3 regions of the Hymenobacter swuensis DY53 genome follow, and region 2 is predicted to be linked to each of the others. Evidence: riboswitches for the same ligand, from Rfam matches in the RefSeq annotation. Region 2 holds a riboswitch; each other region holds the start of a gene.
What was found. A riboswitch is a leader RNA that binds a small molecule or an ion and turns the genes downstream of it on or off. The one in region 2 is predicted to bind S-adenosylmethionine.
Positions count from the first base shown of each region.

Region 1: it holds a riboswitch for S-adenosylmethionine, as region 2 does, so the genes downstream of both, metH (methionine synthase) here and HSW_RS09390 (amino acid permease) in region 2, are expected to answer to the same signal.
Region 3: it holds a riboswitch for S-adenosylmethionine, as region 2 does, so the genes downstream of both, HSW_RS19320 (O-acetylhomoserine aminocarboxypropyltransferase/cysteine synthase family protein) here and HSW_RS09390 (amino acid permease) in region 2, are expected to answer to the same signal.

Region 1 covers NZ_CP007145.1:4,561,181-4,571,623, forward strand. The annotation lists gene HSW_RS20890 (GMC family oxidoreductase) at 1-835, opposite strand, end outside; gene HSW_RS20895 (gluconate 2-dehydrogenase subunit 3 family protein) at 927-1,523, opposite strand; gene HSW_RS20900 (SDR family oxidoreductase) at 1,704-2,696, opposite strand; gene HSW_RS20905 (alkene reductase) at 2,847-3,983, opposite strand; gene HSW_RS20910 (OmpA family protein) at 4,110-5,177, opposite strand; gene HSW_RS20915 (OmpA family protein) at 5,262-6,359, opposite strand; SAM riboswitch class I at 6,588-6,701, shown strand; gene metH (methionine synthase) at 6,773-10,443, shown strand, end outside.
Region 2 covers NZ_CP007145.1:1,859,627-1,870,069, forward strand. The annotation lists gene HSW_RS09365 (M48 family metalloprotease) at 1-761, shown strand, start outside; gene HSW_RS09370 (M48 family metallopeptidase) at 858-1,574, opposite strand; gene HSW_RS09375 (Gfo/Idh/MocA family protein) at 1,794-2,861, shown strand; gene HSW_RS09380 (EcsC family protein) at 3,385-4,125, shown strand; gene HSW_RS09385 (guided entry of tail-anchored proteins factor 1) at 4,274-4,741, opposite strand; SAM riboswitch class I at 5,047-5,139, shown strand; gene HSW_RS09390 (amino acid permease) at 5,441-6,898, shown strand; gene HSW_RS25080 (TSUP family transporter) at 6,982-8,493, opposite strand; gene HSW_RS09400 (NADPH-dependent assimilatory sulfite reductase hemoprotein subunit) at 8,695-10,410, opposite strand; gene HSW_RS09405 (DUF2490 domain-containing protein) at 10,416-10,443, opposite strand, start outside.
Region 3 covers NZ_CP007145.1:4,165,797-4,176,239, reverse strand. The annotation lists gene HSW_RS23130 (alpha/beta hydrolase) at 1-991, shown strand, start outside; gene HSW_RS23125 (alpha/beta hydrolase) at 1,069-2,229, shown strand; gene HSW_RS19330 (homoserine dehydrogenase) at 2,427-3,695, opposite strand; gene metX (homoserine O-acetyltransferase MetX) at 3,685-4,722, opposite strand; gene HSW_RS19320 (O-acetylhomoserine aminocarboxypropyltransferase/cysteine synthase family protein) at 4,976-6,358, opposite strand; SAM riboswitch class I at 6,750-6,863, opposite strand; gene HSW_RS19315 (LysM peptidoglycan-binding domain-containing protein) at 7,208-7,501, opposite strand; gene HSW_RS19310 (lipocalin family protein) at 7,743-8,162, shown strand; gene HSW_RS19305 (erythromycin esterase family protein) at 8,341-10,443, shown strand, end outside.

The DNA of each region.
Region 1 (10,443 bases), 2.2 Mb from region 2:
CCCGGATTTCGGCCCCGTAGCTTTCGGCCAGGGGCAGGAACGTCACGTCCATGCTGGCCTTGGCGCCGCGGTTGCAGCCGGCCTGGCAGAAGCCGCGGTTGGTGCAGGCCTCGCGCCAGCCAATGCCCTCCTGGTAGTAGCGCGCCGACAGGGCCGCGTTGGCCGCCGGCGAGGTTTCGATGCCCAGTTGGGCGCAGGCGCGTTGCATGAGCAAAGCCGCGCCGTTCAGAGGTAGCGGGGCTAGCGGGTAGCCCTTGCGGCGCGTAGGGTCCCAAGGGTACGGTGTGGGCCCCGAAATACCCAGGAAGTGCTCAATTTCCTCGTAGTAGGGCTCCAGTTCCTCAATTCCGAAGGGCCAGTCAACACCCTGGCCGAAGTCGGTGAACAGCTTCAGGTCGCCGCGGTGGGCGCGGGGCGTGTAGGCCGTGTAGTGCAGCGTAGAGCCGCCCACGCCGGTGCCGGAATTGTTTTTGCCGAAAGCCACCGGGTTCTGACCGGCGGAGAGGCGCTCATCGTTCCAGAACAGGAAGTTCTGGGCTTTTTCGTCGGTGGCGTACTCGGTTTTAGGGTCACGGCGGGGGCCGGCTTCCAGGGCCACCACCTTCAGGCCGGCCATGGCCAAACGGGCCAGTAAGGGTGCGCCGCCCGCGCCGGTACCAATCACCACGCAATCCACCTCGTCGGTGGGGTCGGGCAGCGGAACGGGGGCCTCCTCGCCCGTGGGCTCGGTGGCCGGGGTGGCGTTATCGGCCAGCAAGCTCTGGAGCAACGGGTCCTGTATTTCGGGCTGAACCGGGTTCAGCACGCCTTCTTCGAGTACTTCTTCGTCGGGCATGTGCGGTGAATTTGTGAAATGGTGAATTTGTGAGGTGGGTAATGCGCAAATGGCGTAATCAGGATTTCAGACTCACCAGTGCACCACTTCACTATTTCACCTCTTCTGGCTCACGGGGTTCGAGGGTGTTGGGGGTGACGTGGGGCCAGCCGGGCACGTCGGCCATGCCCACGTAGCCAATTTCTTCCTGAGCCAGCGGGTGGGCGTAGTAGTTCTCCGTCAACTCGGCCAGGAACTCCTCGAAAAACCGGTCCTGGAGTACCTGTTGCCAGTTTTCACCAGCAGCTTGGCCGGCGGCAAGCTGCCCTATAATCTGGTCCTGCTGCTCGGCGCTCAGGGCCGTGAAGGGCTGCTGAAACTGCGCTTGGGCGGCCTGGTTGATGCCGCCCAGGCCGAGTCGGTAGGCTTCCCGGTCGGGCGGCATAGCGTCGTAGCGCCAGCCGTCGGCGGTACCGTCGGCCAAGCGCTTATCCACGGCCGGGGCTAGCTCAATGGGCGTTTCCCGGTCAGGCTGAGGGAAAATACGGGCGGCCACGGCGCGCAGCAGCTGGTACGTATCGGCGTCGAAAAACTGCGGCGCGTAGTCGGCGGAGGCGCTGAGGCGGGCTTCCAGGGCGGCACGGGTGGCGGACGTCACCAGCTCGGTCTGGAGCAGCGCCCGGACGGTACCTTCGGGGTAATGCGGCATTGAGGTAATCGGAAGAGTGGAGGGGCAACCTACAAGTGCGGATCGGCAGCTTATGTTTTCGACGGATGAGGCCGTAAAGACGCGTATTCGCGTCGCGTCGTTGAACGGCCGGAACTGCGCCGACCAAACAACATCAGCAACGACGAGACGCGAATACGCGTCTCTACAGCCTCATTTTATTTACTGGTCGCTGCTCATTTTGCCGCCGGTTACGTGCACCAGTGAGCCGGTCATAAACGAGCCGTCCTGGGAGGCCAGCAGCACGTAAGCGGGGGCCAGCTCCTCGGGTTGGCCGGGGCGGGCCAGGGCCACTTCGTAGCCGAATTTCTCGATTTCCTCGCGGGGCATGGTGCCGGGAATGTTGGGCGTCCAGACCGGGCCGGGCACCACGCAGTTCACCCGGATGCCCCGCTCGCCCAAATGGGTAGCCAAGCTCTTGGTAAGGGCATGAATGGCCGATTTGGTGCAAGCGTAGTCAATCAGAATCGGAATACCCGTCAGACCCACGATGCTGCCGGTGTTGATGATGCAGTCGTCCTTTTTGAGGTGCGGAATGGCAGCCTGCGCCATCCAGATATAGCCCAGAATATTGGTATCGAAGGTGCGGCGGATCTGCTCCTCCGGGATGTCCTCGAACTTCTCCTGCGCCATCTGGAAGGCAGCGTTATTCACTAAGATGTTGAGGCCACCCAGTTCGGAACGGGTGCGACGCACGGCCTGCTTACACTGCTCCGGGTCGCGCACGTCGCTTTGCAGCAAAATGCAGCGCCGGCCCTGGGCTTCCACGAGGCGCTTGGTTTCCTCGGCGTCCACCACGTTTTCGTTGAAGAGCACAGCCACATGGGCTCCTTCCATAGCAAAGGCCACGGCCACCGCCCGCCCGATGCCGGAATCAGAACCGGTGACGAGGGCCACTTTATCCTGAAGCTTGCCGGCGGCACGGTAGGTGCTGAAGTCCATGCCAGGCTGCAGCTTCATATCAGCCTGCTTGGCGGGGTAGGGCAGCGTCTGGGCGTGCTGCTTCATGTCTTTGGCCGTGGGCCGCTTTACGGGTTTGGGCGCGGTAGTGGCGGTTTTGGCCGCTTGTTTGGCAGCGGGCGTAGCGGCGGTTTTGGCGGGGGCCGCAGCTTTCTTGGGTGCTGCTGCAGCAGCAGGAGTCTTTTTGGCAGCCATCAGAATAAAGAAGCATGGTGGAGTTCTTCGCTTACGAAGATTCCGGTCCGGAAGCCGACACTTTCGCCCGTAACCGATCATAAAACCATAAAAAAACCCATTCCGGCAACTGCCGGAATGGGTTCAGTTCGCTTACTAAAAAGTCAGCCCTTAGTTGTTCTGATAATCAACGGGTTCCTTGACGTTGGCCGCCGTGTCCTGCAACGAAGGATAGTCGATGTAGCCATGGTCGCCGGGCACGTAGAACGTGCTGGGGTCGGGGGCATTGAGGGCCGCGCCGGTGCGGAACCGCTCTACCAGGTCGGGGTTGGCGATATAAGGCACCCCGAAGGCAATCAGGTCGGCCTCGTTGTTGGCCAGCGCCTTATCGGCCGTTTCGTGGGTGTAGCCGCCGTTGAGGATGAAGGTATTGCGGAATATTTTGCGCAAATGAGCCGCTACGGCTGGTACACCGGCCTGGGCCGCCATTGGGTGACCCGGCAGCGCCTCAATTACGTGCAGATAGGCCAAGTTGAACTGGTTGAGCTGCTCGGTGAGGTAGCTGAAGGTTTTCACACGGTCCGAGTCCTGAATGCTGGCGCTGCCTTGGGGCGAAAGACGGATACCCACGCGGTCAGCACCCAGCTCATCTACCACGGCCTGCACTACTTCCAGCACGAAACGGGCACGGTTTTCCAGGCTGCCGCCGTACTCGTCGGTGCGCTGGTTGGAGCCATCCTGAATGAACTGGTCGAGCAGGTAGCCGTTGGCCCCGTGAATCTCAGCGCCGTCGAAACCGGCCAGCTTGGCATTGCGGGCCGCCTGCCGAAACTGGTCGACCACGCCCGGAATTTCGGCCAGCTCCAGTGCGCGCGGGGCCGGAATATCCTCCATGCCCTTATCGGTGTAGGCCTGGGCCCCAGCCGGCGCAATGGCCGACGGACCAACCGGCAGCTCGCCGTTGTGAAAGAACGGGTGCGACACCCGGCCTACATGCCAGAGCTGGATGTAAATCCGGCCACCGGCCGCGTGTACCGCGTCGGTTACTTTTTTCCAGCCGGCCACCTGCTCCTCGGAGTAGATGCCGGGCGTATTGATGTAGCCCACGCCCTGAGGCGAAACCTGTGAGCCTTCGGTAATAATGAGGCCGGCCGTGGCGCGCTGCACGTAATAGGTCACCGTCGAGTCGGTGGGCACGTTGCCGGGGTTATCAGCCCGGCTGCGCGTCATGGGGGCCATGGCGAAACGGTTGGGCAAAGAAAGTGCGCCTACCTGAGCGGGCGTGAAAAGGTTGGGAATCTGGCTCATGAGAAACTACGTGTGGATAGAAACCCTGCCCCGGACCAAAGCCGTTTTGCAGGACAGTTGCTTTTAACCGATGTAGCAACACTTATGTTTCAGCCAGCTTATTTCCCCATTTATCTACTTCCTGGTTCACTGCCGCACCACTTCTACCCGGCGGTTACGGGGCCGTTGCTGTGGGTCGCGGTTGTCGGCTACTGGGCGGGTGCCGCCATAGCCCCGCGCCGCCAGCCGCACCGAGTCGATGCCCTGTTGCACCAAGTACTGGCGTACCACCCGGGCCCGCTGCCGGGAAAGGCGCAGGTTCAGGGCCGCCTCGCCCACATTATCGGTGTGGCCCGCTATTTCCAGCCGCATAGCCGGCTGCTCGCGCAGGCGGCGGGCCAGCGCGTTGAGCGTGGGACGACTGGAAGGCAGCAAATCGGCAGTGCTTTGGGTGAAGTACAGATTAGGTAAGGTGAGCCGCTGGCCCTTGGTGAGTTGGGCTAGTCCGTCCAGCCGTACTGGCAGTGTATCCGGGGGCACAACAGCCCGGGCCGGGGCTTTCGGTACTATCCAGCCGGGGCCGCCCGAACCAAGCGCAGCCGGTTTCGCCACAGGCAACGGTCTTGCTGCCAAGGCTGCTGGTGGCACGGGCGTACCCGCCTCCCGAACTTCGGAAGGAGGTACGGGCAAGGCCGTCCAGAGGTAGCGGGTGGGAATGGGTTCGAAGATGGGCCGGCCGCTGAAAAAGTCTTCCATCGACACATCGGGCCGCTCCCACCCCAGCACTAGCCTCGATTCCAGCGCATTCTGGTAATACTCAACTCGCAACGCGTACACTTTGCCTGCCTCCAGCCGCACCCGCACCTGCCCATCCGTAACGTACTGGTTGCGCCAGGATTCCAGCAGCAGCCTGTTGCCGATCCACACCCGCACGCCATCATCCACTGTCAGGTGCAGAATATAGAGGCCCGTGGCCGGTGCTTCCAGGAAGCCGGTCCAGCACACCGAAAAATGTTCTTTGCTGATACCGGTAGCCGGCGGCCGACTGTGCCACTCGAAATCCAGCTGCGCATCGATGCGCTCCACCACGGCTTCCTCAAAGTTTTCGCCGTTATAATACGTAGCCGCCAAGCCGTGCGCGGGCAGAGTTTGGGCAGTAGTCGGAAGGCAGGCGGAAGCACACAGCAATAAGGTGCTCCAATAGAAATAAGTCACGCGGCAGGTAGATTGGGCTACAAGATAGAAGGGAGCCCGCTTTTTCCTGCAACACCGCAACTCACCCTACGCTTTTTCCTTCCGCTACTGTACCACCACCTCCACGCGACGATTGCGGGGCCGTTGCTGTGGGTCGCGGTTGTCGGCTACCGGGCGGGTGCCGCCGTAGCCCCGCGCCGCCAGCCGCACCGAGTCGATGCCCTGTTGCACCAAGTACTGGCGTACCACCCGGGCCCGCTGCTCGGAGAGGCGCAGGTTCAGGGCCGCCTCGCCCACATTATCGGTGTGGCCCGCTATTTCCAGCCGCATAGCCGGCTGCTCGCGCAGGCGACGGGCCAGCGCGTTGAGCGTGGGACGACTGGAAGGCAGCAGCGCAGCGGTGCTTTGGGTGAAATAGAGGTTAGGCAGCGTTACGGCCGCGCCTTTGCTCAGGGCCGATAAGTCCGGCAGCGGCACCGTATCCGGCGGGGCCACCGGATTTGTCGGCGGCGGAGTACGGCGGGGACGACGTACGGGCCGGGGCGCAACCGGAGCCACCGGCCGCCGCCCCACTACTACAGCCGGCTTAAGAGGCGTACTGGTTACGCCGGGCGGTAGCCCCGCCGTTTGCGGGCGGACTGGTTGAGCTTCGGGTTTGCTGGCCGCTACCGGTATGGGCACCGCCGTAGCCGGCAGGCTGGCGTACAGATATGCCGCCGGAATCGGCTGCGGCTCCTCCATGGTGGCCGGTAGCTGCCAGGCCAGTGAAGCGCGCGAATCCTGACCGGCTTGGTAATAGTCTACCCGGATGGGGTAGTAGCGCCCGGCCGTGAGGGCAATCTGCGCCGTGTAGCTGCTGACGGCTTGGTTTTGCCAGGAATTCAGAATACGCTGACCGCCCACCCACACCCGCATCCCGTCGTCCGTCGTCATCCGGAACGTGTACACGCCCGTTACCGGGGCGTACAGGTGACCCTTCCAGCGCGCTGAGAACCACTCGCCCGGTACGCCCGGCCCCGGCGACACAAAATGGTCGCCAGTCGGCCCGATGGTCCAGTTGAAGTCAATGCCCGGATCAATACGACTGAGGGCCAGCTTCCCGAAGTTCTGGCCCTCGTAGTATTGCCCCCGCAGGCCTGCCCCCTTGGTACGTGGCTGCGCGGTACTTAGGCCACTGAGCAGCAGTAGCCATCCAAAGGCCATGTTTCGGAAGTAGCGGGCTGGTAGCATAGCGGGATACAGTTACGGGTGAAAGCAAATTCGGCAGAACTTCAGAAGCAGGAAAAAGGAATTCAACCAAGCGGCTGCTTTACCACAACGAATTATCGGGCGGCACCTATATATTTTTTTTCCGCAACACCGCGCACCAACGCAGGCCAGACGGTTCGGGCCGAATTGATTTTTGCCGATTCCGCTGTATCTTCGCCGTGTTACTTATCCAGAAAGACCGAGGGATTGGGCCCGATGACGTCTTAGCAACCTGAAATAAAACAAGGTGCTAACTCCCGTTTCAGGGCCTTTCCGGGCTCTGGAAGAAGATAAGAACAGGCGTGCTCCCGGCGCGGCTCTTTCTGGATAGGCACTTTTTGCCGCTGATTCCCCTTAGAAGAGCCGATATGCCGACCGTCCTCACCGCCTCCGCCCCTACTGCGTCTCCCCTTCACGACATCCTGCGTCAGCGCGTGCTGATTCTGGACGGCGCCATGGGCACCATGATTCAGCGCCACACGCTCACGGAGGAAGATTTCCGGGGTACGCGCTTTGCCAATCACTCGCATCCCCTGCGCGGCAACAACGATTTGCTCAGCCTCACGCGGCCCGATATTATCCGGGGCATTCACGACGAGTACTTTGCGGCCGGGGCCGACATGGTGGAAACCAACACCTTCAGCGGCACCACCATCGCCCAGGCCGACTACGCGCTGGAGCACGTGGTATATGAGTTGAACTACGAGTCGGCGCGGCTAGCGCGGGAGTCGGCGGATGCCTTTACGGCCCTCACGCCCGACAAGCCGCGCTTCGTGGCCGGGGCCGTGGGGCCAACCAACCGCACCGCCAGCCTCTCGCCCGACGTCAACCGCCCCGGCTTCCGGGCCGTGACCTTCGATGAGCTGGCCACCGCCTACCTGGAGCAGGTGCGCGGCCTCGTGGACGGCGGCTCCGACGCGCTGCTCATCGAAACCATCTTCGACACGCTCAACGCCAAGGCCGCTTTGTACGCGGTGCAGAAGTTCTTCGACGAAGGCGGCAAAGTGGTGCCGGTCATGATTTCGGGTACGATTACCGACGCCTCGGGCCGTACCCTGAGCGGGCAGACCGTGGAGGCCTTCTGGAATTCCATCCGCCACCTGCCGCTGCTGAGTGTGGGTTTGAACTGTGCCCTCGGCGCCGACCAGCTCAAGGTGTACATCAAGGAGCTGAGCCGCATTGCCGACGTGCACATTTCGGCCTACCCCAACGCCGGTTTGCCCAACGCCTTTGGCGGCTACGATGAGTCGGCCCAGGAATTTGCGGGCGTGGTGGAAGGCTACTTGGCCGACGGCCTCGTGACGGTAGTGGGTGGCTGTTGTGGCACCACGCCCCAGCACATCGGTGAGTTGGCCCGGCTGGCGGAGAAATACGCGCCGCGCACCCTGCCCAAGGTACCCAAAGCCACTCGTCTGAGCGGTCTGGAACCGTTTGGCGTGTACCCCGACAGCCTGTTCGTGAACGTGGGCGAGCGGTGCAACGTCACCGGCAGCCGCGCCTTTGCCCGCCTCATCCGGACCGGCAACTACGAGCAAGCCCTGCAAGTGGCCCGCGACCAGGTAGAAGGCGGCGCCCAGGTGATTGACGTGAACATGGACGAAGGCATGCTCGACTCGGAGCAGGCCATGACCACCTTCCTGAACCTGATTGCCTCGGAACCCGACATTTCGCGGGTGCCCGTCATGATTGACTCCTCGAAGTGGAGCGTGCTGGAAGCCGGCCTCAAGTGCGTGCAGGGCAAGAGCATCGTCAACTCCATTTCGTTGAAGGAGGGCGAGGACGTATTCCGGCAGCGGGCCCGCACCGTACGCCAGTACGGCGCGGCCGTGGTGGTCATGGCCTTTGACGAAAACGGCCAGGCCGACAACTACGAGAAGCGCATCGAAATCTGCCAGCGCAGCTACGATATCCTGGTGAACGAAGTCGGTTTCCCGGCCGAGGACATCATCTTCGACCCCAACATCCTGACGGTGGGCACCGGCATGGAGGAGCACCGCAACTACGCGCTGGACTTCATCGAGGCCGTCCGCTGGATCAAGCAGAACCTGCCCGGCGCCCTCACCAGCGGCGGCGTTTCGAACATCAGCTTCTCGTTCCGCGGCAACGATGTGGTGCGTGAGGCCATGCACTCGGCCTTTCTCTACCACGCCATCCGCGCCGGCCTGGACATGGGCATCGTGAACCCCAGCCAGCTGGCTGTGTATGATGAAGTACCCCAGGATCTGCTGGAGCTGGTGGAAGACGTGCTGCTGAATCGCCGCGCCGATGCCACCGAACGCCTCGTGGACTTCGCCGACACGGTGAAGCAGAAAGACAAGGTGGAAGTGGTGGCCGACGCCTGGCGCAGTTTGCCGGTGAAGGAGCGTTTGCAACACGCGCTGGTGAAAGGCATTACCGAATTCATCGACCAGGATACTGAGGAAGTGCGGCAACTGGTAGGCCGCCCGCTGGAGGTGATTGAAGGCCCGCTGATGGCCGGCATGAACGTGGTCGGCGACTTGTTCGGTGCCGGCAAGATGTTCCTGCCCCAGGTGGTGAAGTCGGCCCGCGTAATGAAGAAGGCGGTGGCGTATCTGGAGCCTTACCTGCTGGCCGACAAGCAAAGCGGCGACCGGCAGACGGCCGGTAAAATCCTGCTGGCCACGGTGAAAGGCGACGTGCACGACATCGGCAAGAACATCGTGGGCGTGGTACTAGCCTGCAACAACTTCGACATCGTGGACCTGGGCGTGATGGTGCCGCTGGAGCGCATCCTCGATGAAGCCCAGAAGCAGCAAGTGGACGTTATCGGCCTCAGCGGCCTGATTACGCCGAGCCTGGATGAGATGGTGTACGTGGCCCAGGAGATGGAAAAGCGCGCCCTGAAAACTCCGCTGCTCATCGGCGGTGCTACCACGTCCCGCCTGCACGCCGCCGTGAAGATTGCGCCCAACTACAGCGGCCCCATTGTGCACGTCAACGACGCGTCCCGCTCGGTGGGTGTAGCCGCCGCCCTGCTCGGCTCGGCCGATGTGGAATATGCCCGCACGGTGCGCGAGGAGTATCGCCAGCTCCGTGAGGACTACGCCGGCCGCCAGCGCGACAAGAACTACCTGACCATCGAGGCCGCCCGCGAAAACGGGTTTAAAGCCGACTGGAAAACCACGCCCATCGTGAAGCCGACCTTCCTGGGTACCAAGGCCCTGGAAGACTACGACCTCGCAGAGTTGGCCACCTACATCGACTGGACGCCGTTCTTCCAGACCTGGGAGCTGAAGGGCCGCTACCCGCGCATCCTCACCGACGAGAATGTGGGCGAGGCCGCCACTCAGCTTTTCCAGGATGCGCAGAAGATGCTGAAGCAGATCATCGACGAGAAGCTGCTCACGGCCCGCGCTGTCATCGGCTTCTGGCCCGCCAACACCGTCGGCCACGACACCGTGCAGGTGTTCACCGACGATACCCGCCAAGAAGTTGCCACTGAGTTTTTCACCCTGCGCCAGCAAAGCGAAAAGGCCGAGGGTGTGCCCAACCTGGCTTTCTCCGACTTCGTGGCCCCGCTGGAAACCGGCCGCCAAGACTACATCGGGGGCTTTGCCGTAACGGCCGGTATCGGTATCGAGAAGCACCTGGAGCGGTTTGAAGCTGAGCACGATGACTACAGCAGCATCCTGATGAAGGCCCTGGCCGACCGCCTTGCCGAGGCCTTTGCCGAGCGCCTGCACCAGCGCGTGCGGGAAGAGTTCTGGGGCTACGACCCGGCCGAAAACCTTTCGAATGAAGACCTCATTCAGGAGAAGTACAAAGGCGTGCGGCCCGCGCCCGGCTACCCCGGCTGCCCCGACCACACCGAGAAAATCACCCTGTTCAACCTGCTCGACGCCGAAACCGCCACCGGCATCCGCCTCACCGAAAACCTGGCCATGTACCCCGCCTCTTCCGTGAGCGGCCTCTACTACGCCCACCCCGACAGCCGCTACTTCGGCCTCGGCCGCATTGGCAGCGACCAGGTGGAGGACATAGCCGCGCGCAAACACATGCCGCTGCCGGAGCTGGAGCG
Region 2 (10,443 bases):
CCCTTACCACCGCCGCCATCAACAAGCCGGCTCAGGGCTTCAGCCTGTTTTCCATCGACCAGGATATTGCCTTAGGGGCACAGGTAGCGCGCCAAACCGATTCTCTGTACCAAGCCAAGGGCCAACTCATGACCCGCGCTGGTAATGCCCGCGCTTACCAGTTGCTGGATGGTGTGGTGAAGCGCGTGCTGGACAACGGCAACGTGAAGTACCGCACCCAATTTCCGTGGGACGTGAAGCTCATCAAGGATGACGCTACTCAAAATGCCTTTGCTACGCCCGGTGGCCACATTTACGTATTTACGGGCCTGGTGAAGTTCCTGGATAATGAAAGCCAGCTGGCCGGTATTCTGGGCCACGAAATTGCCCACGCCGACCGTCGGCACAGCACCCAGATGCTGCAGAAGCAGTATGGTACCAGCCTGTTGTTAGGGCTGCTGTTGGGCAACCGCTCCTCGGGCCAGCTGGTGCAGATTGCCGCCGGCCTGGGGCAGCTCAAGTTCAGCCGTGCCTATGAGGTAGAGGCCGATAAGTATTCCACCATTTACCTCAACGGCACCCGCTACTACGCCTGCGACGGGGCGGCGGGCTTCTTCATCAAGGCCGAAAAGCAGGGCAGCGGCGGTACGCCGGAGTTCCTGAGTACCCACCCCAACCCCGGCTCCCGTATCAGCAGCATCCAGAAAAGCGCGCAGCAGCTGGGCTGCACCAACCGCAACGTCAGCAACACCAACTTCACCGAGCTGAAGCGAATACTCTAATTGCTGGCATTGTTTGTCATTCCGAGCGGAGCGAGGAATCTGGGGAGTCGCCTAACGGTTGTCCCGGATTCCTCATTCCGCTCGGAATGACCGTTTTCAGTCGGCATCCGATGGGGTGCCGGGAGCCAGATGCACGCGGTTCAGCTCGGCCTTGTGCGTGCGCCAGTCGGGCATGAATTGGTCCATAAGGCCCCAGAAACGGGCGTTGTGCAGCCGCTCATGCAGGTGCGTCAGCTCGTGTACCACCACGTATTCCAGACAAAGTAGCGGGCGTTTCATTAGCTCCAGGTTCAGCCAGATGCGCCGCGCCCCGATGTTACAGGTGCCCCAACGGGTGCGCATCTGCTTCACGCCCCAGCTGGCGGCCGGCCGGCCCACTACCGGTTCCCATTTTAGGAGTAATTCCGGCACCAGCTGCTTCAGCTGCTGTCGATAAAAGGCCACTAATACCGCTTCCCGCTGTGCTGCGCTGCTGTCGGCGGGCACGCGTAGGCGGAGCTGGCCAGCGGTTTCGTCCAGTGTCACGTGGGCGCGGCCGGTTTCCACTACCAGTTCGTAAGCGCGGCCCTGGTACGGGTATTGCTCGCCGGAGGTATAGTGCAGGCTGGGCCGGGGTTCCCGGGTGGAAAACTGCTGCTGGTGTTTCTCAATCCAGGCGCGGCGGGCGGTTATAAACTGCTCCACTGCCGCCACCGACGTGTGCAAGGGCACAGCTACCCGAATTCGCCCGCCGGCGTATACCGTTAGGCGCAGGCTGCGCATGCGTTTGCGCACAAGGTCTATTTCGAAGCCGGCAATAGTGGTAAGGGACATAGAGACACCAAAGATACGGCTACCAGTTCGAGTGAAAGGTCGACCTGTCAGTCTGAGCAGTGTGAAGGACCTTACTATGGTTGAACAAGTTGCTAGCATGCTTATCGTTTTGCTGTCAGTAGGTCCTTCGCGCTGCTGCGGATGACGACTTACCCCCACTTTTCGCAGAACCGACCGTTTTTTCGCAGTTTGCGGGCTGTATTATCCAACTCGTGTCCAGTGCCCGTTTCTGCTGCTGTTTCTCCGGTTCGTTTTGTTATCTGCGGTGTGGGCCACATCGGCCGCCGCCACGCCGCGCTGGTGGCCCGGCACCCGGAGGCGCATTTAGCGGCCTTGGTGGACGCGCGGCCGGAGCTGGCCGCCGAGTTGGCCCAGGAGTTTCCGGGCGTGCCGTTTTATGCTTCCCTCCATGACTACCTCGCCCACGGCCCCGCCGCCGAGGTGCTGACGGTGGCCACGCCCAACGGCCTGCACGCGTCCCAGGCTCAACAGGGCTTGCGGGCGGGTTTACACGTTGTCATCGAAAAACCCATGGCCTTGCGCACCACCGATGCCCAAGCGGTGGTAGAAGTAGCCCGGCAAACCGGCCGGCTGGTGTTTGGGGTGATGCAGAACCGCTATTCGCCGCCGGCTGCCTGGCTGAAGCAGGTGATGGACGAAGGCCGCCTCGGGCAGGTACACATAGTGCAGCTCAACTGCTTCTGGAACCGCGACGAGCGGTACTATACGCCCGGCAGCTGGCACGGCACCCAGGCCCTCGACGGCGGCACGCTGTTCACGCAGTTCAGCCATTTCGTGGATTTGCTGTTCTGGGTGTTCGGCGACATCACCAACCTCGCGGCCCGCTTCCGCAACTTCAACCACGCCGGCCTCACCGAATTCGAGGACAGCGGCCTTATCACGTTTGATCTGGTACGCGGTGGCTCTGGTACCCTGCAATACAGCACCGCCGTCTGGGACCGAAACCTGGAAAGCTCCCTCACGGTGGTGGCTGAGCACGGCAGTCTGCGCCTCGGTGGTCAGTACATGGACAAAGTAGACTACTGCCACCTGCGCGACTACACCATGCCCGAACTTGCGCCCACCAACCCCGCCAACCAGTATGGCCCTTACCAGGGCTCGGCCGCCAACCACGTCCACGTTATCGACAACGTAGTGGATACTCTCCGCCAGCGCGGCCAGGCCACCACTAATGCGCTGGAGGGCCTAAAAGTGGTGGAAATGATTGAGCGGATATATGCTGTAAAAAGCCCTGAACGATTCTCTCAGATACAAGAAGCGGGTTGATAGCGCAGCCGCTGCGCTGGCATGAGTGGCTGATACTGGGTGCCTACGCCTCGCTTGTGGCTTGGCCGGCAGTTCCGGTCAGGCTGCTGGCTAAATCCTCGACGCTTACACCCGGCGCTCAGGAAGCAATGGGGTTGTTCCTGGCAGGATTTACGGTAAGGTTAGCCATGCTGACATTCTCACCGGGCACACGGTATCGGAACATCTATTTTTCGGTGGCTTGGTTGGGGTTGAGCATTTGGTTGATGATAAAAAGCCACGGAATTGCCATCGAACCAGTAGCGCTGTTGCTGTTGTATCACGCGGTTCGTGGGTATTTCTGGTGGAATCATCAGCGCGAATTTGTTCCGGCCAGTGTTGGTCGGAATAAGTATTATCGGAAGTATTATCAGTTGGAAAAGCGACACGGCTCATTGGAGGATACCCGATACACTAAGTTCTGGTTCCGGGTGGGAATGGTGGTACTTTTCGCTTCGTGGCTGCTACCGCTACATTTCGTTTCAGATCCAACCTGTACACCGCCATGTCTCTACCGACCGACCAGCAAGCCCTGACTGAACTACGCGCCTGGCAGCGGCAGATGCAGCAGAAGCCCACGCTGCTGAACCGCGTTACGCGCCGGGTGCAGGCGCGGCTGAATGCGCTGTTGCCGGAAAAAGTGCACGTCGCCATTACTGCGGCCATTCAGAAAATGGTGCAGGGCGTGCTCTTCGGCTCCACGCACACTACCCAGCGGCCGGTGTTGGAAGGCACGCTGCAGGAGCGGGAAGAGCGGGTGCGGGCCCGTATCCGGGCGTACCGTAACACGGCGGCCCTGGAAGGTGGTGTGACCGGAGCCGGCGGCTTCCTGCTGGGCCTCGCCGATTTTCCGCTGCTGCTGGGCATCAAGCTCAAGCTGCTATTCGATATTGCGGCCCTCTATGGCCACGACGTACGCAGTTTTCCCGAGCGGCTCTACCTGCTGCACATCTTTCAGCTGGCCTTCAGCAGCCAGCACACCCGCCGCGAAACCTACCAACAGCTAGCAGCATGGCCCGAAACGCAGCAAACCGTCACGGCCGAAACCTTCGACTGGCGCACCTTCCAGCAGGAGTACCGCGACTATATCGACCTGGCTAAGCTGGCCCAACTGGTGCCGGTGATTGGGGCAGCAGTGGGGGCCGTGGCCAACTATCGGCTGCTGGCGCAGCTCGGCGAAACAGCCATCATGTGCTACCGGCTGCGGTGGTTTGCCGAGGAGAATCTCTTGTCGGAAAAACCGTAGAAGCACGGCTCTTAGCATCAAGGTTTGCGAATGGTATTTAGCCAGCAAAGGTTCAACCATTCAATTATACGACACGAAGCATCACGTTGCTACAACCAAAAAAGCCCCGACGGAAACGCCGGGGCTTTTTGCACGATGGGAGAGAGAGTTAGCTTTTACCTTGTTTTGCACCCGGCTTCATGCCTTGCCGGTGAGCTTTGTGCTTGGCCATTTTATCTGCCTGCAGCTGCGCGTACTTAGCATATTGGTCAGCGCTCAGGATTTGTTTGAGCTGGGCTTCGTACTGTGCTTTTTCAGCCTTCATGGCCTCGTGATGCTGCTTTTTGTCGGTGCCAGTGGAGGTTCCGGCCTGCGCCTTGTGGGCCTGCATCTGGCGGGCCCGGTCGAGGTGGAGCTGGCGAACCTGGGCCGTTTGGGCAGCTGAGAGGCCAAGCTGCTTGGTGAGGGCCTGAGCAGCGTGGTCGGCGCGCTGCTCAGGCGTTTTGGGGGCTTTGTCGCCGTGCATCTTACCTCCTTTCATGTGCTGGCCGTGGGCGGCTTTAACGGGCGTCGTCTGGGCCGAGGCAGCAGCGGCGGAAAGGGAGAAGGCAGCGAGAAGGATGAGGAGCTTTTTCATGAGGCTATGCGGAGGAAGTTGTATCGGTGAAAGCAGTGCGCCGTTGCCTGAACTGGCAAGCGGGCTGCTACAAGGGTAATTACAACTCCGGTGCCAGTTTTGACATAACTGGGCCAAAACTGGCCTTCGTGAAAATTTAAATTTTTTGATTAAACCTTCGTTTCCAGGCCGCGTCGCGGGATTTTTGACGGTGTGGAGAGGTGTATTATTGGGTGAGGCCAGCGTACCACCAGTTGCTTCCTGGTTGCGGGGGCAGCAATCTGGCTTTACCTTTGCCCCATCAATTCTTTCTAGCCAAAGGATTGTTTTTATACAGAGGCGCTGAGAGACAGGCTCGATGACGCGTCGGCAACCACCCGCAAGCTGCGGAACGGTGCCAATTCCTGACCATATAAAAACAAGTTGCCGTGCGCTTTCTGCCCTGCTTATCAGCCCGTGTTGCCGTTTCTGCCGCCGCTTTGCGCCCCTCGGGCATGGCCGCAGCCTGTTGTAGCCCGCGTTGTTGTAGCTAACCCCTAGTCCAAAGTGCGCGCGCCAGTTGGTGCCCGCCGTTTCCCGATACTGCTGCGCTGAAGTTGGTTCCGTTGCTGGTTTTCTGCCATCCGGGGCCGTGGTGGCTCCGGCAGATTCGGGCCGCTTTATCCGTTTGCTTCCCTCTTCTTTTACGACCTGTCGGGCCGATGTCCGACGCACCTAATTATGCTCAGAAAATCACTGGAACTGCTGCGGCAGGAGGCGGCCGAAACCGGCGCCGGAACGCTTAAACGAAGTCTGAACGGCTTCAACCTCATCACCATCGGCATCGGCGTGATTATCGGAGCAGGCTTGTTCTCGCTCACCGGTATTGCCGCCGCCAACAACGCCGGTCCGGCCGTGACGCTCTCGTTTGTGGTGGCGGCAGTGGGCTGCGCTTTTTCGGCGCTGTGCTACGCCGAGTTTGCCTCCATGGTGCCCGTGGCCGGCTCGGCCTACACCTATGCCTACGCTACCATGGGCGAACTGTTTGCCTGGATTATCGGCTGGGATTTGGTGCTCGAATACTCGGTGGGCGCGGCCACCGTGGCCATCAGCTGGTCGCAGTACCTGCTCAAATTCCTGAGCAAATACGGCATCATTGTGCCGCCGCAGCTGGTGATGTCGCCGTTTGAAACAGCTACGCTGGCCGACGGCAGTATTGTGCACGGCTTCGTCAACATTCCAGCTATGTTGATCGTGTTGGCCATCACCCTGATTATCATTCGCGGTACGTCGGGTTCGGCGTGGTTTAACGCGCTGGTGGTTACACTGAAGGTGTCGGTGGTGCTAGTGTTCATTGCGTTAGGCTGGCAGTACATCGACCCGGCCAATTACCAACCCTACATTCCGCAGAACACCGGCACCTTTGGCGAGTTCGGCTGGAGCGGGATTCTGCGCGGGGCGGGCGTGGTGTTCTTCGTGTTCATCGGCTTCGACATTGTGGCCACCATGGCCCAGGAAACCAAGAATCCGCAGCGTAACATGCCCATTGGCATCATTGGCTCGCTCGTTATCTGCACTATTCTGTTCGTGCTCTTCGGGCACGTGATGACCGGCTTGGCCAACTACACCGAGTTCAAGAACAGCGCCGCGCCGGTGGCTATTGCCATCGAGAAAACGCCCTACGCCTGGCTGTCGTCGGCCGTAATTCTGGCCATCATCATCGGCTACACTTCCGTGATTCTGGTGGACTTGCTGGGCCAGAGCCGGGTGTTTTTCAGCATGGCAAAAGACGGCCTGCTGCCCCCGGTTTTTGCGCGCATTCACGAGCGGTTCCGCACGCCGCTGCAGTCGAATCTGCTGCTGGGGCTGTTCATTGCGCTGTTTGCCGGCTTCGTGCCGATTTCGGTGGTAGGTGAGATGACAAGCATCGGCACACTGCTGGCCTTCGTGATGGTGTGCGTGGGCATCCTGATCATGCGCAAGCGGGAGCCGGATGCGCCGCGCGGTTTTCGTACGCCTTTCGTGCCGCTGGTACCCATCCTCGGCATCCTGACCTGCGTGGTGATGATGCTGGCGCTGCCTTGGGAAACGTGGTTGCGGCTGGCGGTGTGGCTGGCTATCGGCCTGGCCATCTACTTCGGCTACGGCCGCAAGCACAGCAAACTGGGGCAGAATAATGCGGCGCAACAAGCTGCGTAAGTATCATCTTCGTTGACACAAAAGAGACCTGCCACATACATATGTAGCAGGTCTCTTTTGTGTCAACGAAGTAAGCAGGATAGTTACATGAACAGCTTCCGCAGTGCCCAGAGGCTCCAGACGATGACCATCAGGCCCACGCCCACAAACATCCAGCGCACGGGCAGTCGGCCGGCGAGGCGGGCGGCCAGCGGGGAGGCCGCTACTCCGCCCAGAATCAGACCCAGGATAATCTGCCAGTGCGAGATGCCTAGGGTGGCGAAGAACGTGACGGCGCTGGCAAACGTGACGAAAAACTCCGTGACGCTCACCGAGCCGATAACGTACTGCGGCGTGCGGCCCCCGGCAATGAGTGTGCTGGTCACGAGCGGCCCCCAGCCGCCCCCACCGAACGAATCGAGGAAGCCGCCGGCCGCGGCCAGTAGCCCCAGCTTCTTGTGCTTCTTGCGCGGGCCAGGCTTGCTGAACGCCTTGCTGATGATGCGAATACCTAAGAGGAGCAGATAAGCCGCCAGCAACGGCTTCACGTAGCCGGCATACGTTTCCCCGAATTTCGACAGCAGATACGCACCCGCAATGGCCCCCAGCACGCCCGGAATCAGGAGGGCCTTGAACAGGCGCTTGTTCACGTTGCCGAAGCGGTAATGGTGGTAGCCGGAGGCCCCGCTGGCAAACATTTCGGCGGTGTGGATGCTGGCACTCACGGCGGCGGGCGCAATGTTCAGGCTCATCAGACTAATGGCTGTGACCACGCCGTAGCCCATGCCCAGCAGCCCGTCAATGAGCTGCGCGCCGAAGCCGATAGCCACGAACAGCCAGAAGGTTTCGGCGTGGGTGGCTGCGCCCCACACCTGCGGCCAGGTGAAGTAGTAGCTCAGAATATTGAACACCAGCATAGCCGCAAAGGCCAGCAGCGCCCCGGTAGCAATTTTGCGCCACCGAGCCGCGGCGGGTGATTCGTAGGCCGGGCCGCCGGTCAGCTCGGCCGTGACGGCGTTCAGGGATTTTACCTTGAGGGCGAAGTCGCCGCCTACCTTCTCCCGAATCTGCGACATGCGTTGGAGCACGTCGTGCAGCTCGTCGGGAAGGGTGTGAGTGAGCATTTCGCGCAGGCGTTTGGCAATGGTGGGCGACTTGCCGTTGGTGCTGATGGCGATTTTCAGGTCGCCCTTCTGCACAATGGAGCCCAGGTAGAAGTCGCAGGCAGCGGGCGTGTCGGCCACGTTGCAGAGCAGGCGCTGGCGCGTGGCGTCAGCCTTGATCTGCAGGTTGAGGGCTTTGTCGTCGGTGGCCACAATCACCAGGTCGTGGCCGACGAGGTGGGTGAGGTCGTAGGGCTGTTCGCGCAGCTGCACGGCGGGGTGGCGAGCCGCCAGGGCCCGCAACTCGGCCCCAAACCAGGTGGCCACCACCGTTACGGCAGCGTTGGGGCTGTTAGCCAGCATGGCCGAGAGCTTTTCATGGCCCACAGCCCCGCCGCCCACCAGTAGCACGTGCAGCTGTTCCAGTTTCAGAAATACTGGAAACAGCCGGTTGCCATCGGGCACCGCCGGCGGCGGCTCGGTCTGGGTTAGGGCGTTGGTGGAAAGGGACATGGTGGTTGGTGATGGTTGGGGTCAGATGGAAGGGAAGGCAGAACAGCACTAACAGAACGTCATTCCGAGCGAAGGCAGAGCGAAGTCGAGGAATCTCGCGCGCAATGGTAATCCTGTCGTTAGAATTAGTTGCTACAACGTCAGCACGCGAGATTCCTCGCGCTGCTCGGAATGACGTGCTAATGTTGTTCGTTCTATCGGTTACTCGTGAAACGTCAGGCCGCTTTCGGTGGACTGCACGTAGCCCTGGCGGATGATGAAATCACCAAACCGCTCCTGGGGCTGGCGGTTCTGGGCGTAGTCGGCGAGCAGGGGCGTGAGCTCCCGCACGATGCCGTCTTCATCCAGCATTTCCTTGTAGAGCTTGTTCATCCGCTCCCCGTTGAAAGCGGCACCGAGGTACAGGTTGTAGCGGCCCACGGCCCGGCCCACCAGCCCGATTTCGCCGAGGTAGGGGCGGGCGCAGCCGTTGGGGCAGCCCGTCATCCGCAGCAGAATATCGTCCTGAGCCAGACCCTGTTGGCGAATCACCCGGTCCAATCTATCCAATAATTCCGGAAGATACCGCTCGGCCTCCGCGAAGGCCAGCGTGCAGGTGGGCAGGGCTACGCAGGCCAGCGCCCCGCGCCGCAGGGCCGTGTATTCCTTGCCGGCCTCGATGGCCACGCCGTGCTGCTGCAACACCGCCTGCACGCTCAGCCGGTGCTCGGGGGCAATGTTGGCGACGATGAGGTTCTGGTTGCCGGTGAGGCGGAAGTCGCCGGTGTGGAAGGCGGCAATTTCGCGCAAAGCGGTTTTGAGCGCGTAGCCGTCCCGGTCGAGGATGCGGCCGCCTTCCACGAACAGCGTGAGGTGGGCCCGGCCATCGGACTGGAGCGACCAGCCGTAGGCGTCGCCGGAGCTGCGGAACTGGTAGGGGCGGGCGGGCTCCAGCGGGTAGCCCAGGCGCGCGTCCAGCTCGGCTCGGAATACATCGAGGCCCACCCGGTCGAGGGTGTATTTGAGGCGGGAGAACTTGCGGTTTTCGCGGTTGCCCCAGTCGCGCTGAATCGTCACGATTTTCTCGCAGGCATCTACCACTTTCTCGGCGGGCACGAAGCCGATGATGTCGGCAAGGCGGGGGTAGGTGTCGGGCATGCCGAAGGTCATGCCCATGCCGCCGCCCACGGCCACGTTGAAGCCCACCAGCTGGCCCCGCTCCTCAATGGCAATCAGGCCCAGGTCGTTGGCGAAGATGTCGGTGTCGTTGTAAGGCGGGATGGCCAGGGCAATTTTGAACTTGCGGGGCAGGTAGGTTTTGCCGTAAATGGGCTCGGCGTCCTCCTCGCCCTCGTTGGGGACGCTGGTGAACTGCGGTTCCCCGTTTAGCCACAAATCCCAGTAGGCCGAGGTACGGGGCGTGAGGTGGGCGCTGATCTGCTTCGACACCTCGTACACGGCCGCGTGCAGGGGGCTTTCGTGCGGGTTGGGGTTACACATCACGTTGCGGTTCACATCGCCGCAGCCCGCAATGCTGTCGAGCAAAGCCTCGTTGAAGCCCTGGATGGTTTTTTTCAGGTCGCGCTTGAGCACGCCGTGCAGCTGAAAGGCCTGGCGGGTGGTGAGCTTAAGCGTGTGGTTGCCGTACTCATCGGCCAGCTTATCCATGCGCCGCCACTGGGCCGGCGAGGCAATGCCGCCCGGCACCCGCACCCGAATCATGAGCGAGTACAGCGGTTCCAGCTTCTGGCGCTTGCGCTCCGAGTCCAGGTCCCGGTCGGTTTGCTGGTAGGAGCCGTGGAACTTGATCAGGTGGGTATCGTCGGGGTAGAGGGCGCCGGTGAGCGGGTTCACGAGGCTTTCGGCCAGGGTGCCGCGCAGGTAGTTGCTGGCCTGCTTGACGTGCTCTACTTCGGAAAGTTTGGGGGTATCGGCCATGAGAATCAGGGTGCTGGGTTTGGCACCGGCACG
Region 3 (10,443 bases), 2.3 Mb from region 2:
GGTGTTTGCGCACGGCGGCGGATTTGTGTCGGGGAACAGGAGTGACGCCGAAATAGTGGAGCTCTGTACCCGCTTTGCGCGCATGGGCTACGTCACGGCCAGCATCGACTACCGCTTGCTGTTTCTGCCTTTCGATACTGTGAATATCGGCCGGGCTGCTATCCGGGCTACGCAGGATATGCGCGCGGCCGTGCGCTTCTTTCGTCGGGACGCGGCTACCACTAGAGCGTACCGTATTCATCCGGGCTTTATTTACGCTGGCGGCTCGTCGGCGGGGGCCTTCATGGCTCTGCAAACCGGATATCTGGACAAGGATTCGGAAGTGCCCGCCTACCTCGGGCTGGCCGCCCTGGGTGGACTGGAAGGTAGCAGCGGCAACCCCGGCTACGCCAGCAACGTGCAGGGCGTTATCAATCTGTGCGGGGCTTTGGGCCGTCCGTGGTGGATTGAGGCCGGTAATGTGCCCTTCGTGAGCCTGCATGGTACTGCCGATGCGGTGGTACCCTACGGTGCTGGTACCGTGGGAAGCGGCCTTCCTCCCCAGAAGGTGTACGGCAGCGCTGTGCTGAAAGTACGGGCCACGGCAGTAGGAGTAGTCAATCCGTTGTACACCTTTAAAGGGGCCGGCCATGTGCCCTACAACGGCAGCAGTGCCACGGCCGCGGCGTATCTGGATACTACCACGCGTTTCGTGCGCGACTTTCTGCGGCCGTTGCTGCGGCAGCCGGCGACGGTTACGGCGGTAAAAGCCAGTGCTGCCACGGCTCCGCAGGTATTCCCGGTGCCGGCTACCGACGCCATCCGGGTGCAGTGGCCCGCCGCGCAGCTGTTTCGGCGGCAGCCGGCCGAGCTGCTGGATGTTACCGGCCGCATAGTGCGCCGCCTCCGGTGGGAGCAGCCGGAACTGCTGGTGCTACGCGAAAACCTGCCTGCTGGTACCTATCTGTTGCGCACCGAAGGGCTGGCTTCGCGCCGGGTGGTATTTGACTAGAGTCGGCGACAAAGTTTCCGCCGCTGGGTAGCAACGCAGTATCTTTGTACCGGCCTGATCTGGAGGGGCTGTTACGGATGAAATATTACCTGCTGGTACTGCTGGCGCTTTGTCTACTGCCCCTGACCACCTGGGCGCAGAAAGCCCCGGTTGATACTACCCGGGGCCGCTACCACCGGCCGGTTTTCCGGCAGGTGCAGGTACGCCACGACGTGGAATTTGCCCACGTCACGACCATGCTAGGCCTGCCCCAGACGCTGTACATGGATGTGTACGAACCGGTGGGCGACACGGTACGTCGCCGGCCGCTGGTGGTGCTGGCCCACGAAGGCGGCTTCCTCACCGGCACCCGCGACGATGCTGTCATGACAGCTCTCTGCACCCGCCTGGCCCGCCTCGGCTACGTCACGGCCACTATCGATTACCGCCTCTACTTCTTTCCGTTTGATACCGTGGGCATTGGGCGGGCGGCTATTCGGGCCACCCAGGATATGCGGGCGGCTGTGCGCTTTTTCCGTCACGATGCTGCTACGGCCAAGCGGTTTCGGGTACATCCGCAGTACGTATTTGTGGGCGGCTCGTCGGCCGGTGGATTCATGGCTTTGCAAACCGGCTACCTCAATAAACCCTCGGAAGTACCCGCCTACCTTGATATTGCCGCGCTGGGCGGTCTGGAAGGTAACGGCGGCAACGCGGGCTACAGCAGCCGCCCGCGTGGAGTGGTAAACTTGTGCGGTGCCCTGGCCCGGGCCAACTGGCTGGAAGCCGGCGACCCGCCCCTGTGCAGCGTGCACGGCACCCGCGACGGACTGGTACCCTACGCCAAAGGTACCATTGGGGCGCAATTGCCGGCCCAGCTGGTGTACGGCAGCGGAGCATTGCGCGTGCGCGCTAATGCCGTGGGCGTGCCTAATGTACTGCGCCGGTTGCGTGGAGCGGGCCACGTCCCGTACTCCTTCGAGCCCACGTACATCGACTCCGCTTTCTTCGCCGTGCGCGACTTCCTACGGCCGTTGCTAGGGACTGGCGCGCCCGGACCTCTGCTGGCGGCAGCCCTCAATCCCCGCCGCGAAGCGCAGACTACGGCTTTACTACTGCCCCGTCGCCCTATGGTACAGCTTCCGCCTGCGCCGGCTCTGGTCTGGCAACCTAATCTGCTGAAAGCTGCCCCTGATTCGGTGCGGCAGCCGGCCCCGGTTGCTCCGGAGGCTACAGGTGCCGCCGCGCCGCCAGAGTAGTGGGGAGTCTTTGCTTCGCGTATTGTTTGGTGTTATTGAGCTGACATCGTTTGGCGCTACGCGAAGTAAATTCTTTACACTACAGACTGGTTGACCCATGCAAAAGCCCCTGACGTCGGAGCGACATCAAGGGCTTTTGCATAGGTTAGGGGCAAGAGTTGCGGGCAGGGTAGGTTAGCGGCGCAGCCCTTCAGGCGCTAAGCCGAAACCTCGGCCACCAGCTCGTCGGTGCTGACGGGGCGAAGGCGGCCGGTGCGCACGATAAACGCGCCGTATTTACGCAGCGTGTCACGGTGCCGAATGAGGTTGGCCAAGGCCACGTAGCCCACTACGTACTCATCTTCATCGGCTTCCTCGGAAATCTCACTGAAATCGAGTAGATCAATGATGCGGTCCTCATCGGTGCGCAGGTAAATTTCCACTTCCAGGTCGGAGGCGTATTCCGGCGCTTCGGCAACTTTAGGATACTGGTAGGCGAAACCCTGACGCAGCGCGGCCAGATCGGCCAGTACGGCCGAGCCGGTAGGGTGCCCGCCGGCCCCGCGGCCCCGCAAAAACTGCTCGCCGGCGAAATCGGCCTCAATCACCACGCCGTTGAACTCGTGGTCCACGGTGTACAGCGGCGACTCGGGGCCCACCAGCTGTGGGGTCACCAGCACCGTCACGCGGCCGTCGGGCAGGCGCTGGAGGCCGGCCACCACCTTAATTTTCTGGCCCTGACTGGCAGCAAAAGCAATATCCACCGCGCTGATGCCCTCAATGCCCAGGTTCAGCACCTGCTCGGGGTCGAGGAAAGCGCCATAGGCGTGAGCGGCCAGCAGCACAGCTTTGGAGCGCGGGTCAAAGGCACCCATATCCAGTGACGGGTCGGTTTCGGCGAAGCCCTGCTGCTGGGCTTCCACCAGAGCCGGCGCATAGTCGGAGCCTTCTTCGCCCATCCGGGTCAGCACGTAGTTGGAGGAGCCGTTCAGGATGCCCGTGAGGCGGCGTAGTGGCTCGGCCCCGAAATAGGCATCAAGGGTGCGGATAACTGGAATGCTGCCGCACACGGCCGCTTCGTACAGCAATGTGCCCCGGCCTTCACGCTGGAGCTGTACCAACGCGGGCAGATGGCGAGCCAGCATGGCTTTGTTGGCCGTGACAACCCGGCGGCCCCGGCGCAGAGCCTCGCTTACCAGCCGGAAAGCAGTATCCGCGTCGTCAATTACCTCTACCAGCACATCCAGCGAGTCGTCGGCTAGCAACGAATCGGCATCGAACTCAAACCGCTCTGCGGGCAGGCTTCGCACTTTGCCCGGCGTTTTTACGACAATGCGGCCGATGGTGAAACCTGCCTCGGGGCGTTGTTGCAGAATATCGTACAAGCCCTGACCCACGCAGCCGAAGCCGATCAGGCCCACGCGCCACGGCTGGGCCGCCGAAACGGAAACGGTAGATACAGGAGCAGTGGCAGTGTTAGTGGACATACGTCTGGACGTAGAATCGTTCGAGGAAGTGGGTGATTTGGGCGGTTTCAATCAGAAACCCATCGTGGCCGTACCGGGAATCCATTTCGGCGTACATAGCCCCCCGGATGTAGCGGGCCAGCAACTGTTGCTCCGAAGGCGGAAACAGCACGTCAGAGGTAATGCCGAGCACCAGCGTGCGGGCCCGAATGCGGCCCAGGGCCGCCTGCACGCCGCCCCGCCCCCGACCAACGTGGTGCGTATCCATAGCCCGCGACAGAGTTACGTAGCTATAGGCATTGAAGCGGGCTACCAGCTTATCACCTTGATACCGCTGGTAGGAGCTGGCCAGGAAATCGTCGAGCTTTTCGTCGTCGACATCGGTTTGGGTCTGGCCGTAGGCATCGTGGCTGCGGTAGCTGAGCAAAGCCACCGCCCGGGCCGCCCGTAAGCCGGCCGCCCCGCCAGCCGGCGTGGCTTCGTGGTAAGTAGCATCGGCGAAGATGGCCAGCCGCTGCGCTTCATTGAAGGCAATGCCCCACGCCGAGTGCCGGGCGCTGGTAGCTAGCAGTACCAGATTGTCAAATAGTTCCGGCCGCTGCACAGCCCATTCCACGGCCTGCTGTCCGCCCAGGGACCCGCCGAGCAGCGTATGCACCCGGCCCAGAGCCAGATGTTCCCGTAGGGCCTCATGCACCGCCACCATATCCCGGATGGTTACCAACGGGAAATGCTGAAAAGTGGCCTCACCCGTTGCCGGATCAGGCGTAAGCGGGCCGGTAGTGCCGTAGCAGGAGCCAAGCACATTGGCACATACAATAAACCAGTCCTGTGGATCGAAGTGACAGCCTGACCCTACCAGCCCGGGCCACCAGTCTAGCACGTCGGAGTTGGCAGTGAGGGCATGGCACACCCACACCACATTGTCGCGGGAGGAGTTGAGGCGGCCGTAAGTGTGGTACGTCACCTCTACCCGAGGCAACACGGCTCCGTTTTCCAGCCGCAGCGGCCGGGGCAAACGAAACACATGGGATTCTGCGGAAGGCATTGGGGGAGAATTATGAGTGATGAATTAGGAGAGTTGAGTGATGAATGATGAAATGGGGCTTTGCGTGGATGGGTTGGGCTGCCAATTCATCATTCATCACTCATAATTCAACTCTCAGAAAAAGGTGCGGGCGACTTGATTCCGGGGCTTCCTCTCTCACGAAAAGCTCCGGCGTACGCCCGCCGCCACATGCTGGAAGGTGCTAGCCTGGCCGCTCTCTCACCTGCGGCCGGACGATAACCCCTCTCAAGTTTTACACTTCCAGCGGTGCAGCGTGTTCAGTTTCGGGTTCGGGCAGTAGGGTGCCTTCGGCAGTATTGGGCGTGGCGGCGTTGCGCACCGCATCGAAAGCCTGCTGCAAATCGGCGCGGATATCGTCAAAGTGCTCAATACCTACCGACAGACGCAGCAGCGTGGGCAGTACGCCGGCCGCGCGCTGCTCTTCATCGGAAAGCTGCTGGTGGGTAGTAGCCGAGGGCTGGATAATGAGCGTCTTGGCGTCGCCCACGTTGGCCAAGTGGCTCACGAGTTTCAGGTTGTCGATGAATTGGGTGGCGGTTTCCTTGCTGCCTTTGATGGCGAAGGTGAGCACGCCGCCGTAGCCGCGCTTCAGATATTTCTGGGCCAGCTTGTGGTAGGGGCTGCTGGGCAGGCCGGGGTAGTTGACAGCTTCCACCTGCGGATGCTGCTCCAGCCAGGTAGCCACCCGCAACGCATTTTCCACGGTACGCTCTACCCGCAGGCTCAGTGTTTCGAGGCCCTGCAGCAGCAGGAAGGAGTTGAACGGGCTCTGCGAAGGACCGAAGTCCCGCAAGCCTTCTACCCGGGCCCGGATGATGAAGGCAATGTTGCCGAACGGGCCGTTCTTGCCGAACACATCGTTGAAAATCAGCCCATGGTAGCCGTCGGATGGCTCCGTGAACTGCGGGAACTTGCCGTTGCCGAAGTCGTAGGTGCCGCCGTCCACAATCACGCCGCCCACGCTGGTGCCGTGGCCTCCAATCCACTTCGTAGCCGATTCCACCACGATGCTGGCGCCGTGCTCCAGGGGCCGGAACAGGTAGCCACCCGCCCCGAAGGTATTATCCACGATAAGCGGCAAGTCGTGCTTGTTGGCAATGGCGGCAATGGCCTCGAAATCCGGAATGCTGAAGCTGGGATTACCAATGGTTTCTAGGTAGATGGCCTTAGTCTTCTCGTCGATCAGGGCTTCAAACTTGGAGGGCTGGTCCCCGTCGGCAAAGCGCACCTCAATGCCCAGGCGCTTGAAGGCCACCTTGAACTGGTTATAGGTGCCGCCGTACAGGTGCGTGGTGCTCACGAAGTTGTCGCCGGCCTGCAGGATGTTGTTGAGGGCAATGAACTGGGCCGCCTGCCCCGACGATACCGCTAAAGCCGCTACGCCGCCTTCCAGGGCCGCCACGCGCTGCTCAAATACGTCGGTGGTAGGGTTCATTAGGCGGGTGTAGATATTGCCGAACTCCTTCAGGGCAAACAGGTTAGCGCCGTGCTCGGCGTTCTTGAACACGTAGCTGGTGGTCTGATGAATCGGCACGGCGCGGGAGCCGGTTATGGGGTCAGGCTGCTGGCCGGCGTGGAGTTGGAGCGTCTCGAAGTGGAAGTTCTGCGTGGACATGATGAGGCTGATTTAGAAGGCGTTGGGATATCGGAAGAAGGAGCGCAAACCGCTGGAAAAAGCCTGCCTGAGTGAGGCAGGAATCACATCAAAACCACCGAAAAATGCTGGATGCAAGGCGGTTAGAATGCGGTGGGGCTGCCGGGTGCCGGAAGTCGGCACCACCGGTCAGAGCCGGGATAAAAAAAGGAGGAGGGGAGGCTGCGTAGCCGGACTCAGGCTAGCAACAGCAACAACACGCGCTGCAACAGCCACGCATTCGCATTCGGTAGGTGGCCAGAGCGGCAACTGGGGAAACGCGGAAACCCCACGGCGAAGCGGCAGACCCGAAGGTAGCCGGAGCGGTGGGGACGAACTGGGCGAAAGTGGGGGCGTTGTGCATGGTACTCCTGGGTTATATGCCCCGCCGCCAAATGGCTGGTCGGGTAGGAATTGGCACCTTTCGCGCGGTCGAAGGTTGCCAGTGGGTCAGGGAGCCTATTCTCTCGCCACTTCTGTATAAATCCTATGAAAACTTCCTCGTCGCTAACGAAGGAGTACCGGGTTGGTGTTGCAAAGGTAGCAGCGTATTTTTGAGATATGCAAGCTGCATGAAAAATATTTATTCCCGGCTGGCCCTTTGTTAGCCGGGCGAACTGTTGATTGTATAGGATTGATAGAGAAACAATTGTCAGGTGCGTTGTACTTGTAGTGGCCCGTTTGCTGCGAAGTAGAAAGTAAACAGGCGGGTTATCAGCCCTTACTTACTCGTGTATCAGGCGACTAAAAACTACTGTCTTCAACCTTATATAAACAGCAAAAAGGCCGCCTTTGTAAGGCTGCCTTTTTGAATATTACCAAGAAGTTGATCTAGCTTACAGCTTTGGGTAGCGTAAGTACCTGGCCTACCTCAATTTTGTCGGGGTCAGAGCCGATAATGGCTTTGTTGGCTTCGTAAATCTGGTGCCATTTGGAGCCGTCGCCGTAATGGTTGCGAGCAATTTTGGAAAGGGAATCACCGCTTACTACCGTGTAGGTTTCACCGGCGGCGGCTGTTTTATCAGCGTTGCCGAAGAAATCCGTGGCACCACCGGCAGCCGGTTTTGCGGCGGGTTCAACCGGTTTTTTTTCGCCTTCGTTGGAGAGAAAATCGAACAGTCCCATAAGATGTAGATGCGTTAAGAGGAAAAGAGGGGAAAGAAGTGACGGACTGCAGCAGGGCGGGGGCGTCAGGGTGTCTTACGCCGTGGTAAGCAATTGGTTGTACAACCCATCGATTCTGTACGGTTGAGGTTTGAAAGCAGCGAACATCTTATTGGCTGACCCCGTAAGAGGCGCTGTAATGGCCCTGAAAATGGGTTGTGCCTTACCCTGCTACTTTCTTCACCTTACTTCTTTCTCCCCCATGAAAACCCTGACCTCCCCTTTCCGCCTTCTGGCCAGCCTGCTTGTCTTATTGGTGCTCTTCACTGCTGCTTCCTGCGGTAGCAAAGAAGGCAAAGTAGAAGGTGTAAATATGCTGTATGGTGCTACCAGCAAAGTGTGGAAAACCGATAAAGAGCTAAGTGCCACCGGCGACAAAGTAAAGCAAACCGATGCTCAGGAAGACGAGCGGATTACCTTCTTTGCCAACGGCCAGTACAACATGACTTCGCCCGCTGGCGCGGTAAATGGTAAATACGACTTCAACCAGGCCGGCAAAACCATTACGATGACGCCCGACGGTGCTGCCCAAAGCAACACGTTTACTGTAGTAACGCTCACTGATGATAAGCTCACGCTAAAGAGCGACGCTGGTGCTGAACTGCGCCTGGAAAAAGAATAAGCGGCGTCAAGCTGCCCGATCTTTCACAAGAATCGCCCTGTTGCATTTGCGGCAGGGCGATTTTTTGTACCATAAATCCTGGTGGAAAGAAGTGGGGGCTACTCCTGTGACAGGGCCAGAATGCCGCAAAAGGTTATAGCTTGCCAGCCGGTCTATCTCTTCTCTTTATCTTATTCGCATGTTCGTGCCTATCCGCCAATTGGCGCTGCTCAGCATACTGCTTTTGCTCAGCAGCTCCGTCCGCACGCTGGCTCAGTCTGCCCCGGCTACTACTACCCAAGCTCTGCCTGTGCATGCAGTGCGTACGATTGATCCGGCTGATACCAATTTCTCAGATTTGGACTTCCTCCGCCAGGAAATTGGCGGTGCGCGGGTGGTAATGCTCGGCGAGCCGACGCATGGCGTCGGGACGGTTACGCAGGCGAAAATCAGGCTGATACGATTTCTGCAGGAGCGGATGGGTTTTACTACTGTGGCGTTTGAAAGCGGCTTCTACGCACTGGACCGCGCCGAGCGCGAAGTTCAGACGGGCGCGCCGGCCTCGACTGCTACTATGGCTTCGGTATATCCGGTCTGGACGGAAACGGAGGAGTTTCAGGCCCTGCTGCCGCTGCTGGGAAAGAATGGGCTGCGTGTAGCCGGTTTTGACTCGCAGATTGGGTGGGGTAATGATGAGATGCTGGAGGAGCTGGAAAACTTCCTGAAGCCTGAAAAAGGAGCAGATGGCATTGCCTACGATTATCTGGACGAATGCCTGAGTATGATGGGGGAACAAAACATATTTCCGCCTTCTCATCAGATTGTGCTGTTTAACATGCAGCTGGGTAAAGTCCGTAAGATACTGGAAAGGATAGGGGCTGGCCCCGATGCCAAACGGCGGGAGCGGGCCGCGTTCTGGCTACAGCATATACGCAGCGTACAGGCGCTGGCGCACGATTACACTACCAACGACCCCGCCGCTAAGGATTCCGCCGACTTTAAAGCTGCTGACAGCAATGCCCGCGACGCGCAGATGGCCGACAACCTGCTGTGGTATCTGCGCCAGCACCCTCAGGAAAAGGTACTGTGTTGGGGTGCCATCGGGCATTTGTCGGGCAAGGTGAGTAGTCTGGAAAACGCTGAACTGAAGCAGTTCAAACCGATGGGCCAGATCGTGAAAGCGGCTTTGGGTGAGGACGCGGTATACGTACTCAGTACACTGGCCGGTAGCGGCGCCCATGGCTTCGGTTACTGGGGCAGGCACCAGACTGTCCCGCTGCCTGCCCCGGGCACGTTGGAAGCCAATCTGCTGGCCCAGGGGCAAGAGTACAGTTTCGTCAGCCTGAAGCACGATGCGCCGGGCCGCCGCCTGACCACATACGCTTTCGAATTTCTGCCAATTTCCGGCCTCTGGAGTGAGGCCATTGATGGACTTTTATATTTGAAATCCATCCAGCCGCCTCATGCGGCCACGTCAACAGTGGCTGTACTGCAGCCAGCAACTCCAGTTTCCTTCGCAGATATGCCGTCGGCTAAGCTGGGGCAGCAGAACGCGGCCCTTCGCCCGCCTGTCAAAACCGGGACAGCTCTTGCCCTCAGCGGTACGGTGCTCGACCGCAAAACGGGGAAACCGGTACCCTTCGCCACGGTGGCTGTACCCGCCCGCAGCGCCGGCACTGTAACAGATGCCCAGGGCCGGTTCCGGCTGGCAGTGGGCCGGGGCGAACTGGTGCAGGTAAGCAGCATTGGCTACGAGCCCGCTATGCTGCCGGTGCAGAGCGCCACTGCCCTGAGTGTACAACTCGTGCCTGCTGCTTTTGCGCTGGCCGATGTACATGTGATTGCTCAGTCGCAGGATCCGAAACGCATCATGAAAAAGGTGATTAGGGCCATCGAAAAGAACTACGAGCAGCAGGACTATGTGCAGCAAACCTACACGCACCGCCGTATCATGGGGTTTGACACGTTACGTCACGAGGTAGAATATACGGGTCAGGAATGGACACCTGCTGAGTACCACCACTGGGCGGGCGGCTTCCTGATGCTGGAAAAACGGCCCATAAAGCGGGTACAGGAAAAACGGACAATAACCGGGGGAGTAGATGGCCGCGTGTACAGTGAGCCAGGCCATGGTTTTTCCGGAGGCTTCGATCCGGTGCGGGTTTCTCCGCTGTTCAAAGCCGCTACTGTAAGTAAATTTCGGTTGCAGCTGGATAGCATTGAGCAACGCGGTGGAGAAACCTACTACGTCCTCAGCTTTGCGGCCAAACGCGCCAGCCACCGTGCCACCGGAATGGGGTTT